DNA from 4 places in the Streptomyces sp. NPDC055254 genome. Region 4 is predicted to be linked to each of the others. Evidence: riboswitches for the same ligand, from Rfam matches in the RefSeq annotation. Region 4 holds a riboswitch; each other region holds the start of a gene.

Region 1 (3,199 bases), on a different contig from region 4:
GACGGCCGTCTCGCCGTCGTTGGTGACCTCGATGATCTCGGTGCAGAGGTTCGAGGAGTGGACCACGGTCCCGGGCAGAGCGGTCTGGTTCGCGGTCCGGTTGGAGGCGTCCTTGAAGGTCATCCAGCCCTGACCGGTCTGTGCGAGGGTGCGCATCATCCGGCCGTACAGGTCGCGGGCGGGCATCGACTTCTTGGCGAGCCCGGCGGCTTCGGCCTTCAGGTACGCGGCGTCGAAGTCGTCGCCGTACAGGTCCACCAGCTCGGGGACGTCGGCCGGGGAGAACAGCGACCAGTCGGCGTCGGCGTTCACGCGGCGCATGAACTCGTCCGGCACCCAGTGGGCGAGGTTCAGGTTGTGCGTACGGCGCTGGTCCTCGCCGGTGTTGTCGCGGAGCTCCAGGAACTCCTCGATGTCCGCGTGCCAGGTCTCCAGGTACACGGCGGCGGCGCCCTTGCGGCGGCCGCCCTGGTTCACGGCGGCGACGGAGGCGTCGAGGGTCTTGAGGAACGGCACGATGCCGTTGGAGTGCCCGTTGGTGCCCCGGATCAGCGAACCGCGGGCCCGGATGCGGGAGTACGAGAGGCCGATGCCGCCGGCGTGCTTCGACAGGCGCGCGACCTGGTGGTAGCGGTCGTAGATCGAGTCGAGCTCGTCCAGCGGGGAGTCCAGCAGGTAGCAGGAGGACATCTGCGGGTGCCGGGTGCCGGAGTTGAAGAGCGTGGGGGAGGACGGCAGGTAGTCCAGGCGGCTCATCAGGCGGTACAGCGAGGCGACTTCCTCGACGGCCTGGACGCTCAGGTCCTCGGCGAGACCGCAGGCCACGCGCAGCATGAAGTACTGCGGGGTCTCCACGACCTGGCGGGTGATCGGGTGGCGCAGCAGGTAGCGGCTGTGCAGGGTCCGCAGGCCGAAGAAGCCGAAGCGGTCGTCGGCGCCCTCGGCCAGGGAGTGTTCGACCAGCGCGTCCAGCCGGCTCGCGTGGGTGCGGACGAACTCCGCCGTGCGGTCGGCGATGAGCCCCTCGCGGTGGCCGACCTCGACGGACGCGGAGAAGGAGGTGGAACCCTGGCTCGCGGCCTCGTCGGCTACGGCCAGCGTCAACAGCCGGGCGGCGAGCCGGGAGTACGCGGGGTCCTCGGAGATGAGACCGGCGGCGGCCTCGGTGGCCAGGCCGCGCAGCTCGGCCTCGTCGGCGACGGAGCTGCGGCCGCGCAGCGCGGCGGCGGCGACCCGGCCGGGGTCGGTGTCGGGGAGGTCCGCCGTGAGTTCGGTCAGGGTGCGCAGCAGAGCGGCCCCGGGCCCCCCGGGCTCGGCCGCGGTCTCGGTGTCGACGGACTCGAAGCGCGGTGCGGAAGGCGCGATGGTCACGGGGGGAGCTCTCCCTCGCTCGGTCCGGTCATCGGCGGAGCGGCGCGCGAGCGGGCGCATGCGGAACTGGGCACGCGTCGGCCCGGACAGGGCAGGCAGTACGTGCACCGCATGGCGTCCCTCGGCCCAACCGCGAGGCCCGGACGTACGACACCCGGTTCGGTCGAGCCGGGCGCGCTGTCGGCAGGTCCTCGGACTTGCGATGCACTGATCAGCGCATTTCATACCGTTGCGGGACAGTTCCGGATTCGCACCGGATTCCCCTGCGGCGACAGCAGCCATGAGCATACATGTGGGGGCGGGTGTCTGCGGTAGCCCCCACATGTTGTGTCGGCGTGGCTACGGTGCGAGCCGGTACCCACGGAGCGGGGGCCGGTGGGTGAGCGGCGCCGGGCCCTCGATCGGGGCCGGGTCCCGCTCGTCGAAGTCGAGGGTGCCGGTCGGCGAGGCAGGCCTCGGGGGCGGTCCCGCCGAGTGTGCGCCGGCCGCGTCCCGGGGCGCCCCGGGCACACGGAGCGCGCGCACGCGTACGGGCCGCCGCCTCCTGGTGGGGAGGTGACGACCCGTTCGTGGCCGCGGAGCCGTGCGTACGGCCTCAGCAGCAGCGGAAGCCCTCGCGGGGGTCCGCCTCGCGGGAGTCCGTGCGGGCGCGCTCGAAGGCCCTGCGGGTCAGGACCTCCGCGTCCGGGTCGTGGGAGCGGGCGTGGGCGAGGTAGCGGTCGTACGCGGCCTCTCCCGAGAACTCCCGCAGGTAGAACCAGGTCTTGGCCAGGACTGCCCGCAGCGCGCTCATGAGGCCGCGGGCTCCTGCTCCTTCACCCGGCCGCCGTTCGAGTCGAGGCCCGCGGCGGAGAGTTCCGCACGCTCCTCGGCGGTCGGGATCAGGCCGGCCGGCGCGATGATCTTCGACTCGGTCCACGGGACCTCGGAGAGCTTCACGGACTGCGGGTGGGCGATGGCCTTGAAGCAGGTCCGGGCCGCGTCGATCAGCACGATGATGATCAGGACCGCGAACAGCGCCGACAGCACGCCGTCCACGGTGGCGTTGGTGACCACGGTGTGCATCTCGTCCATGGTCTTCGCGGGCGGCAGCACCTTGTCCGCGTCGATGCCCGCCTGGTACTTGTCGCGCTGGGCGAAGAAGCCGACCTTCACGTCCTGCGAGAAGATCTTCTGGTAGCTCGCGGTGAGCGTGACCGACACGTCCCAGGCGAGCGGCACGCCCGTCACCCAGGCCCACTTGAGCCGCCCGGACTTGACCAGCAGCGTGGTGCAGACCGCCAGGGCGACCGCGGCGAGCAGCTGGTTCGCGATGCCGAACAGCGGGAAGAGCTGGTTGATGCCGCCCAGCGGGTCCTTGATGCCGACCCACAGGAAGTATCCCCAGCCGCCGACGACGATCGCGCTGGCGAACCAGACGCCGGGCTTCCAGCTCACGTCCTTGAAGGACTTGTGCACGTTGCCGAGGGTGTCCTGGAGCATGAACCGCCCGACGCGGGTACCGGCGTCGACCGTCGTCAGGATGAACAGCGCCTCGAACATGATGGCGAAGTGGTACCAGAAGGCCTTCATCGCGGTGCCGCCGATGACGGCCGAGAAGATCTCCGACATTCCGAGTGCGAAGGTCGGCGCGCCACCGGTACGGGAGAGCAGGCTGGTCTCCTCGACGTCCTTCGCGGCCTGCGCGAGGGCCTCGGGGCTGATGGCGAAGCCGAAGTTCGTCACTGCCTGCGAGGCGGTCTCGACGGTGGTGCCGATGACGCCGGGAGGGGAGTTCAGGGCGAAGAAGAGGCCGGGCTCGATGATGCAGGCCGCGATCATCGCCATG
Region 2 (3,199 bases), on a different contig from region 4:
CCGCGGCGGGCCAGCGCGTAGACGGCGACGAGCGCCGCCAGGGAACCGGCGAAGGCGGCGAGCGGTACGCCGAGTTGTCCGGCGACGGCGAGGACGCCGGTACCCGAGCCGAGGACGATCACGAGGACGGCGCCCGCCGAGGCCCCGGAGGAGGCGCCGAGCAGGAAGGGGTCGGCGAGCGGGTTGCGCACGAGCGCCTGCAGCACCGCGCCCGCGACGGCGAGCCCGGCGCCGACGACGGCGCCCAGGATGACGCGCGGCGCCCGTACGTCCCACACGATGGTGGCGAACGCCCCGGTGGGCCTGCGGCCCGACAGGCCGCCGAGGACGATGTCGACGACCTGGCCGGGAGCGATCCGTACGGGCCCCAGCGCCAGGCCCGCGACGGCGGATCCGAGGAGCGCGGCGGTGAGCAGGAGGAGGATCAGGACCGGCGGGAGGCCACCGCCGCCGCCCGCCGGGGCTCCGGCTCCGGGACCGGCGGTGGCCCCGCGGAGGGCCACGGACGGACGGGGCGTCACGCGGCGTCGGGGTGCAGCTGGCCGCCCAGCGCCTCGACGGCGTCGGCGACCCGGACGCCGAGGACGGCCGAGGAGAGCGGCAGGACGACGAACCGCCTGTTCTTGACGGCGGGAACCTCCGCCAGGGCCGGGTCGTTCAACAGCCGCTGCTTCTTGGCGTCGACGGTGGTGCCGCCGTAGTCGTAGATGAGGACGACCTCGGGCTTGCGCTCGATGACCTTCTCCCACGCCACGTCACCGAAGGTGTCGTCGAGGTCGGCGAACACGTTCGCGCCTCCGGCGAGGGAGATGATCTCGGTCCCGATCCCCCTGCCGCCCGAGGTGAAGGCGGATCCCTCGCCGGAGTCGTAAACGAAGACGGTCGGCCGGGCCTTGTCCTTGACCCGGGCGGCGACGGCGTCGACGCGCCGCTGCTCCTCCTCGATGAGCCGCGCGCCCCGCTCGGGTACGCCGAAGGTCCGGGCGACCTCGGTGATCTCGGTCTTGAGCACGTCGAGACCGACGGGGCCCTCGGTGCAGTACTCGACGTTGAGCCGGGTGTTGATCCCCGCCTTGCCGAGTCCTTCGCGGTCGCGGCCCTGCGCCTTGTCGAAGGCGCTCGCGTAGCCGCCGTACACGAAGTCGGGGTCCGCGCCCAGCAGCACCTCCTGGGAGGGGTACTCCCGGGCCAGCACCTTGATCTTGTCGTAGGCCGGACGGTAGGCGGGCAGCACCGCGTCGTCGAGGTAGGCGGAGCCGGCGATCCGGTCCTCCAGCCCGAGGGCGAGCAGCACCTCGGTGGCGTGCTGGTTCATGGTGACGGCGCGTCGCGGCGGAGCCTGATAGGTGGTGCTCACACCGCAGTTGGTGACGGTGTACGGGAATCCGGGCGCGGCGGCCGCGCCGGGGGCCGGCTTCCCCGCGTCCGGTGAGGCACCGCAGGCGGCCACGGGCAGCAGGAAAGCGAGGGGTACGAGTGCGCGCAGAGCGGCGCGGGAACGTGACATGGCGAAGCCTCTCCGGGGGATCCGCGTCCCCTGGTCGACGTGAAGAGGCGGTGCGTCAGTGTCTGACTTCCGGTTCCCCGCGCGGGGAATCCGGTCACAGTGGCGGGACCGCACCGGAATCGCACCGGTTTCCTGTCCTGCACCGCCTGGGCAATGCGCCCCAGCTTGCCACACGTTCCGCCGCCCCGACCCGCACGCCCCCGCCAAACGAGAAAGGCCCGCATCGGCGGGAGTTCCCGCGGGGAGGGGGCGCTTTCGCCCCTGGGCTCGGTACTCGATCCCTTGAAGCAAGCACTCCAGCTTGTCGGCGTCACGCGCGCAGATCGCCTCCGGCGAGTCCTTGGCTTCGTACTCCGCGACCAGATCCTGAATCGTCGATGCCAGAATCTCGGGCATACCCGCCGTCTGGTCGGCGGTCACCGCCGCCGGATCGGCTGCGGTCGAGTACTTCCTGCCCAGGTGGTTCACGTCGCCGGTGCGGGTCTCCTGGGTGTCGTGCCAGACGGCGAGGAACGCGGCCCGCGCGGGGTCCGCGCCTTCCAGTTTCGCGATGATCGAGGCGATGAGCGAGGTCCGCCAGGAGTGCTCGGCCGGCGAGGGCTTGACGGTCTCGGCTCGGTACGGCGTCCGCCCGGCCCACGCGGCCGGGCGGATGCTCACCCCGTCGAGAGCCGCCGACCTGGAAGACGTGGGAGCGGTGTACTGGCGCCGCCCGACATGGCCGTCCTTCACCCACCTGGGACCGGACGACGCCCGGTTCGCGGCCGCGCAGACGCGCTACGGGCTCGGCGGTGTGCTGCACGCGCTCCACGGCCCCCTCTGGGTGAACCACCCCATGCGGAACGCCGAAGCCGCCTACAAGCCGCACCAATTGGCCTGCACTCTTCGCCTGGGGCTGACCGCGCCACCCACCCTGATCACCAACGACCCGGCCGACGCGCGCGAGTTCGCCGCCGCTCACCCTGCAGTGATCCACAAGACGCTCCGGGCCACGCCCTACGAGCGGGACGGCGTCCCTGTTGTGTCGTGGGCGGAGCAGGTCACCGCAGACGAGATCGACGACCGGATCCGAGTCGTCCCGCACCTCTTCCAGGCACGGGTCGACAAGGTGTGCGACGTCCGCGTCACGATCGTAGGCCGCCAAGTCTTCGCTGTGCGCATCGATTCCGAACTCCTGGACTGGCGGCGGGACTACGCTGCCCTGGCGTACTCGGTGGCCACGCTTCCCGCCCCGCTGGAGGAAGCCCTGCTCGCCTTCCTCGATGCCTTCGGCCTCGTATCCGGAAGCTTCGACCTCGCAGTGGACCGTGCCGGCGCCTACTGGCTGCTGGAGCTGAATCCGAATGGTCAGTGGGGCTGGCTGGAGGAGCACACCGGGCTCCCCATGGCGGCCGCCTTCGCTGACCTGCTCTCCCGAGGAGGTACCCGGTGATCGATACCAGCCCCCAGCGGCAGGCCCTCGCCGATGGGCTCGAAGCCGCGGGCGCGATCCGCACCCCGGCCTGGCGGAAAGCCGTTGAAGCCGTCCCCCGTGAGGTGTTCCTGCACCCCGGCGTCTTCCTCCCCACCGGCGGGGGACTCTGGAAGCCCGTAACCGCGGCCGGCACGGACCCGGCCGAGTGGGCCCGGATCGCGTACACCGACGACTCCCTCGTCACGCAGCTCGACGGGCACCTCACCCCCGACCAGGCT
Region 3 (3,199 bases), on a different contig from region 4:
CGCCGTGCTCAACCTCGTCGGCGCGTTCATGTCCGTGGAGGTCGCCAAGACGATCTCCAAGGGCCTCGTCAACGAGGAAGGCATCCAGCCGGAAGTGATCTTCGCCGCTCTGGTCGGCGCGATCCTCTGGAACCTCGTCACCTGGCTGGTCGGCCTGCCCTCCAGCTCCTCGCACGCCCTGATGGGCGGCCTGATCGGTGCCGCCGTCGCCTCCGCCGGAATCGGCGCGGTCAACGGCAGCGTCGTCGTCACCAAGGTGCTGATCCCCGCGATCGCCGCGCCGCTCGTCGCCGGTCTGGCCGCGATGCTGGCCGCGAAGGTCACGTACAAGCTCGGCGGCAAGGTCGGCGAGAAGACCTCCGCGAAGGGCTACCGCACCGGTCAGATCGCCTCGGCCGGTCTCGTCTCCCTCGCGCACGGCACCAACGACGCGCAGAAGACGATGGGCATCATCACCCTGGCGCTCGTCGCCGGGAACGCCCTGCCCGCCGGCGCCAACCCGCCGGTCTGGGTCATCGTCTCCGCCGGTCTGGCCATCGCGATGGGCACCTACCTGGGCGGCTGGCGCATCATCCGCACCATGGGCAAGGGCCTCACCGACCTCCAGCCGCAGCAGGGCTTCGCCGCCCAGACCTCTGCCGCCAGCGTCATCCTGGCCTCGTCGAGCCTCGGCTTCTCCCTCTCCACCACCCACGCGTGCTCCGGCGCCGTCATGGGTGCGGGTCTGGGACGCAAGGGCGGGGTGGTCCGCTGGTCCACCGCCACCCGCATGTTCATCGCGTGGGGCCTGACCCTGCCGGCCGCCGGCCTGGTCGCGGCCGGCGCCGAGCTGGTCATGCGCACCGGTGACGTCGGCATCGCCGCGGTCACCGTCTTCCTGGTCGGCTCCTGCCTCGCCATCTGGCTCATCTCGCGCCGCCAGGTCGTCGACCACCACAACGTCAACGACGTGCAGCCGGTCGGCGCCGAGGAGCCGGGTGTGGTCACCACGGCCATGGCCGCCGTCACCGTCCCGCCGACCCTCGCGGCCGCCACCACCGCCGCGGTGAGCGACGAGGACCTCAAGGCCACCATCCCGGCCGCGACGACGACCCCGGCGGCTCCGGCCGCCGCGGTCTGACCGAGACAGACAGAGGAACGGCAGTATGAAGATCGACTGGGAAGCACTCGGCTCCGTCTTCGGGGTCAGCCTCTCCGCCACCGTCGCCCTCGTGGCCCTGTTCACCCTGGGCCTGGTGGGCCTGTCCAAGCACGAGGCCGCCACCGAGCAGGGCGGCGCCGCCACCCTGGCCCGCAGCGGTGCGTACGCCTGCTTCGCGCTGGTCGCGGCGGCCGTGGGCTACGGGATCTACCTGATCGTCGCCTGATCCGGCGCGCCGAGGCGCGTCCGGTTCGCCGCGGCAGCTCCCCCCGGGTTCTTCCCGGGGGGAGCTTTCGCATGCCCGGCCGGACCCTCGTCGCAGGTCAACGGCGAGTTGACGGGCGTTCTCGGTGCGTGGTGGACTGCCCGAGCCAATACGGCGGCATGGAGAGGAAGTCCGGTGCGATTCCGGCGCGGTCCCGCCACTGTCACCGGGGAGCGCACGCGGCGCGTGCGTCCCGGGAGCCAGGAACTCTCGCCGCCGGACACGTCGAACCAGGGCGCGGACCCTGAGTGAGGACATACCTGCCACCATGCGTGCCGATCGCGTTTTCGCGTACGGCGCCGCGGCGGGCCTGATCGGCGACCGGATCCTCGGGGATCCGCGCCGAGGGCACCCCGTGGCCGCCTTCGGACGAGCCGCCGCCGCGGTGGAGCGCGCCCTGTGGCGCGACGACCGCGCCCGGGGCCTCCTGCACACCCTGGTGTGCGCCGGGGGCGCGACGGCGGTCGGCGCACTGGGCGCCCGCGCCGTGCGCTCCGCACCACCCGTGGTCCGGATCGCGCTGACCGCCGCCGCCACCTGGGCCGTCGTGGGCGGCACCTCGCTGGGCCGGGAGGCCCGCACCATCGGCGCGGCGCTCGCCGCCGGCGACACCGAGGCCGCCCGGCGGCGGCTGCCCCACCTGTGCGGACGCGACCCGCAGTCCCTGGACGAGCAGCAGATGGCCCGCGCCGTCGTGGAATCCGTCGCCGAGAACACCTCCGACGCCGTCGTCGGCGCCCTCGTGTGGGGCGCCGTCGCCGGGGTGCCGGGCCTGCTCGCCTTCCGGGCCGTGAACACGCTCGACGCGATGGTCGGCCACAAGTCCCCCCGCTACCTGCGCTACGGCTGGGCCTCCGCCCGGCTCGACGACGCGGCGGGCTGGCCGGGCGCCCGGCTGACGGCGCTGGCCGCCGTACTGGCCGGACCCGACCGGCGGGGAGCCGTACGGGCCTGGCGCGCCGACGCCGCCGCGCACCCCAGCCCCAACGCCGGACCCGTGGAGGCCTCCTTCGCCGGCGCCCTCGGCGTACGGCTGGGCGGCACCCTGGCGTACGGGGGCCGGGTCGAGCACCGGGCCGTGCTCAACGGCGCCCGGGGGCGGGCGGTGGAGGTCGCGGACATCGAGCGCGCGGTGCGGTTGTCGCGGCGGGTGACCTGGCTGGCTCTGGGGGCCTGCGCGGTCGCCCGGCTCGCGGTCGCCCGCGCGACGGGGGCCGGTACGTGGGCTTCGAGGGCCTGCGGCACGACGAGGGGAGGACGCGCATGAACGGCGCGAAGCACGGCGGCGGACTGCTCGTCGCGGGAACGACGTCGGACGCGGGCAAGAGCGTGGTCACGGCGGGCATCTGCCGCTGGCTGGCCCGCAGCGGTGTGAAGGTGGCGCCCTTCAAGGCCCAGAACATGTCGCTGAACTCCTTCGTGACGCGCGAGGGCGCCGAGATCGGGCGCGCCCAGGCCATGCAGGCGCAGGCGGCCCGCGTGGAGCCGACCGCGCTGATGAACCCGGTGCTGCTCAAGCCGGGCGGCGACCGCACCAGCCAGGTGGTGCTGCTGGGCAAGCCGGTGGGCGAGATGAGCGCCCGCGGCTACCACGGGGGCCGCCAGGAGCAGTTGCTCGGCATCGTCACGGACTGCCTGGAGCAGCTGCGGGGCACGTATGACGCCGTGATCTGCGAGGGGGCGGGGAGTCCGGCCGAGATCAACCTGCGCCGGACCGACATCGTGAACATGGGCATCGCGCGGGCCGCGCGCTTCCCGGTGGTCGTCGTCGGCGACATCGACCGGGGCGGGGT
Region 4 (3,199 bases):
GGACGACCGCGCGCGCGTCGGCCCGTACGTCGGCCAGCGCCTTGGCGCAACCGGGGCGCCCGGTACAGGCGGTGACGCCCTGCCAGGGGCTGTCGGGGTCCACGACGAGCCCGGCGGCGCGCAGCCGGGCCGGGGCGTCGAGCGGTGGCGGGACGGGCGCGTTCGGGACGACGACGGTGCGCCACGGAGTGATGCGCATCCCGCCGCCGGCCCGGTCGGCGACCTCGACGAGCGCCCGCCACTGGGCGGTGCTGAGCCTGCCGAGCGGGGGCAGTACGCACAGCGGCGCGCCCCGGCCGCTGCCCGAACCCCCGGGCACCGGCGGCGGCGCGTACGGCCACCGCACCACGGGCACCGGCTGCGCGGCGATCCCGGCGGCGGCGAGCCTGCCGGTCAACTCCGCTTCGTCCAGGGCGTGTCCGTCGGGCAGCTCGCGCACCCGCCAGGCCCGCGTCCCGGCCGCGTCGGCGGCGTCGAGGAAGTACTCGGCGGCGAGCAGCGCCGCCCTCGGCGCGTCCGCCGCGTCCACGGCCACGGCGCCGGGGGCCCCGCCGAGCCGCACGAGCGCCCGACCGTCCGCCTGCCCGAGCACGGTCACGTCCGCCGCCAGCGCGACCACGTCCCCCCGCCCGTCGTCGAAGGCGAACAGGAACCGCCCGGACAGCGCGGTGACGCGCGCGTTGCCGCACAGCAACCGGTCCAACTCCCGCACCCACGGCATCACATCGGGCCGGGACGTGCATCCGGCGTCAGCGCCACCGGAACCCGACCCGCCGGAACCGGGCCGCACAGGGCCGGAGGCAGGCCGGGAAACGTCGAGCCGCCCGACCTCGGACCGCCCGGAACCGGCATCGAGCCGCCCGACCTCGGATCGTCCGGAACCGGAATCGCATTCCATGATTTCGGGCACACCGGACATCGGGGTGGCCACGATGTTCCGCACGCGCTCGTGGCTGGGCGCGGGCAGCAGCCCGGCGGCGTCCAGCAACTCCGCCAGACCGGCGCCGCAACCTTCCCGCAGACCGCGCAACTGAACGTTGCCGCGCGAGGTGAGTTCCAGATGGCCGTCCCCGAACCGGTCGGCGGCCACGCCCAACACCGAAGCCTGGTGGGCACTCAGCTCTCCGCCCGGAATCCGCACGCGCGCGAGGTACCCGTCGTCCGCCGCGTGCAGGCGCAGCGCGCCGGGGCAGGAGTCACCGCGCTCCCGTATGACGGGTTCATCCCGCGATGCGGCGGAAGGGGGCTGGGGCATGGCGGCGAGCATACCCACGATTCCCCACCCCCGACCTGTGTCCGTCGCCACCCCCACCCGACCACCCCACCCCGCGCGCCCCGACCCAACCCGGCCCCGCCCCGCCCTCCAGCCCCGCCCGCGTCCGAGGCGCCCTCCAGCCCCGCCGGCGTCCGAGGCGCCCTCCAGCCCCGCCGGCGTTTGAGGCGCGGGGCCCAGGGCAGAGCCCCGGCAGCGCCACCGCACCGACCACCCCCACCGCCACCCCACCCGCGCGGTCCGACCCGGCCCGACCCCCACGCTCCCGGCCAGGGCAAAGGCCGCCTAGGATGACCACCGGCGGACCACACCGGCCCGCCGTCGCCGAGGACGGCGACATGGGAGGAAGCCCGGTGCGATTCCGGCGCGGTCCCGCCACTGTGAACCCCCGCGGAGCGATCACGCGATCAACGGGGTGAGTCAGGAACTCCCGCTGTCCTCACTGCCCGGGGCGCGGAAACCCCGAGGAAGGCCTGCCGCCGCATGATCCTGCTGCTGTCGACGTCCGACACCGATCTGCTCAGCGCCCGCGCCGCGAACACGGCCACCACGGCGAACCCCACGCCCCCGCCGAGCCCGGCGGACCCCACGAACCCAGCGCCCCTCCCGGCACCCGCCCCGTACCGCTTCGCGAACCCCTCCCGCCTCCCCCTCGACGACCTACCCGCCCTCCTCGACGGCGTCGACCTGGTCGTCGTACGCCTCCTCGGCGGCCTCCGCGCCTGGCAGGACGGCCTCGACCTCCTCCTCGCCGCCGACCAGCCCCGTCCCGTCGTCGTCCTCACCGGCGAACAGGCCCCGGACGCCCAGCTGATGGAGGCCTCCACCGTCCCCATCGGCATCGCCGCCGAGGCCCACGCCTACCTCGCGCACGGCGGCCCCGCCAACCTCGCCCAGCTCGCCCGGTTCCTCTCCGACACCGTCCTGCTCACCGGCCACGGCTTCGAGCCGCCCGCCCCCGCCCCCACCTGGGGCCCGCTGGAGCGCACCCCCGGCCGGACCGACGGCCCCCGCGTGGCCGTGCTGTACTACCGCGCCCACCAGATGAGCGGCAACACCGCCTTCGTGCACGCCCTGTGCGAGGCCGTCGAGGCCCACGGCGCCCAGCCGCTCCCCCTCTACGTCTCCTCCCTGCGCACCCCCGAGCCGGAACTGCTCGCCACCCTGGAGGGCGTCGACGCGGTCGTCACCACCGTCCTCGCGGCCGGCGGCACCCGCCCCGCCACCGCCTCTGCGGGCGGCGACGACGAGTCCTGGGACGCGGGCGCCCTCGCCTCCCTCGGCGTGCCCATCCTGCAGGCCCTGTGCCTGACCGGGTCGCGCGCCGCCTGGCAGGAGAGCGACGAGGGCCTCTCCCCCCTCGACGCCGCCACCCAGGTCGCCGTGCCCGAGTTCGACGGACGCCTGATCACCGTCCCGTTCTCCTTCAAGGAGTTCGACGAGGACGGCCTGCCCGCCTACGTGGCCGACCCCGAACGGGCCGCCCGCGTCGCGGGGATCGCCGTACGCCACGCCCGGCTGCGGCACATCGACCGGCGCGACAAGAAGGTCGCGCTGGTCCTCTCCGCGTACCCCACCAAGCACTCCCGCATCGGCAACGCGGTCGGCCTCGACACCCCGGCCAGCGCCGTCGAACTGCTGCGCACGCTGATCGCCGGCGGCTACGACTTCGGTCCCGTCGAGAACATCCCCGGCCTGGTCTCCGGCGACGGCGACGAGCTGATCCGCGCCCTGATCGAGGCCGGCGGCCACGACCAGGACTGGCTCACCGAGGAGCAGCTCGCCCGCAACCCGGTCCGCATCCCGGCCGCCGACTACCGGCGCTGGTTCGCCGAGCTCCCGGCCGACCTGCGCGCGAGCGTGGAGGAGCACTGGGGCGAGGCCCCCGGGAACATGTTCGTCGACCGCTCCGCCAACCCCGAGGGC

Evidence for each region. Region 4 has a riboswitch for cobalamin ahead of cobN (cobaltochelatase subunit CobN). Riboswitches for the same ligand answer to the same signal wherever they lie in the genome.
Region 1: it holds a riboswitch for cobalamin, as region 4 does, so the genes downstream of both, ACWFQ8_RS02160 (ribonucleoside-diphosphate reductase subunit alpha) here and cobN (cobaltochelatase subunit CobN) in region 4, are expected to answer to the same signal.
Region 2: it holds a riboswitch for cobalamin, as region 4 does, so the genes downstream of both, ACWFQ8_RS20115 (ABC transporter substrate-binding protein) here and cobN (cobaltochelatase subunit CobN) in region 4, are expected to answer to the same signal.
Region 3: it holds a riboswitch for cobalamin, as region 4 does, so the genes downstream of both, ACWFQ8_RS16090 (cobalamin biosynthesis protein) here and cobN (cobaltochelatase subunit CobN) in region 4, are expected to answer to the same signal.

The regions. Positions count from the first base shown of each region.
Region 1 covers NZ_JBSGQV010000001.1:491,229-494,427, reverse strand. Annotated here, with positions in the region: gene ACWFQ8_RS02160 (ribonucleoside-diphosphate reductase subunit alpha) at 1-1,371, opposite strand, end outside; cobalamin riboswitch at 1,537-1,669, opposite strand; gene ACWFQ8_RS02155 (CstA-like transporter-associated (seleno)protein) at 1,967-2,164, opposite strand; gene ACWFQ8_RS02150 (carbon starvation CstA family protein) at 2,161-3,199, opposite strand, start outside.
Region 2 covers NZ_JBSGQV010000020.1:44,861-48,059, reverse strand. Annotated here, with positions in the region: gene ACWFQ8_RS20120 (FecCD family ABC transporter permease) at 1-428, opposite strand, end outside; gene ACWFQ8_RS20115 (ABC transporter substrate-binding protein) at 518-1,507, opposite strand; cobalamin riboswitch at 1,544-1,683, opposite strand; partial or broken gene ACWFQ8_RS20110 (HD domain-containing protein) at 1,766-2,104, opposite strand; gene ACWFQ8_RS20105 (ATP-grasp ribosomal peptide maturase) at 2,058-2,939, shown strand; gene tgmC (ATP-grasp peptide maturase system methyltransferase) at 2,936-3,199, shown strand, end outside.
Region 3 covers NZ_JBSGQV010000013.1:142,825-146,023, reverse strand. Annotated here, with positions in the region: gene ACWFQ8_RS16100 (anion permease) at 1-1,120, shown strand, start outside; gene ACWFQ8_RS16095 (hypothetical protein) at 1,146-1,367, shown strand; cobalamin riboswitch at 1,484-1,637, shown strand; gene ACWFQ8_RS16090 (cobalamin biosynthesis protein) at 1,675-2,673, shown strand; gene ACWFQ8_RS16085 (cobyric acid synthase) at 2,670-3,199, shown strand, end outside.
Region 4 covers NZ_JBSGQV010000003.1:24,474-27,672, reverse strand. Annotated here, with positions in the region: gene ACWFQ8_RS04250 (cobalamin biosynthesis protein CobG) at 1-1,255, opposite strand, end outside; cobalamin riboswitch at 1,581-1,716, shown strand; gene cobN (cobaltochelatase subunit CobN) at 1,757-3,199, shown strand, end outside.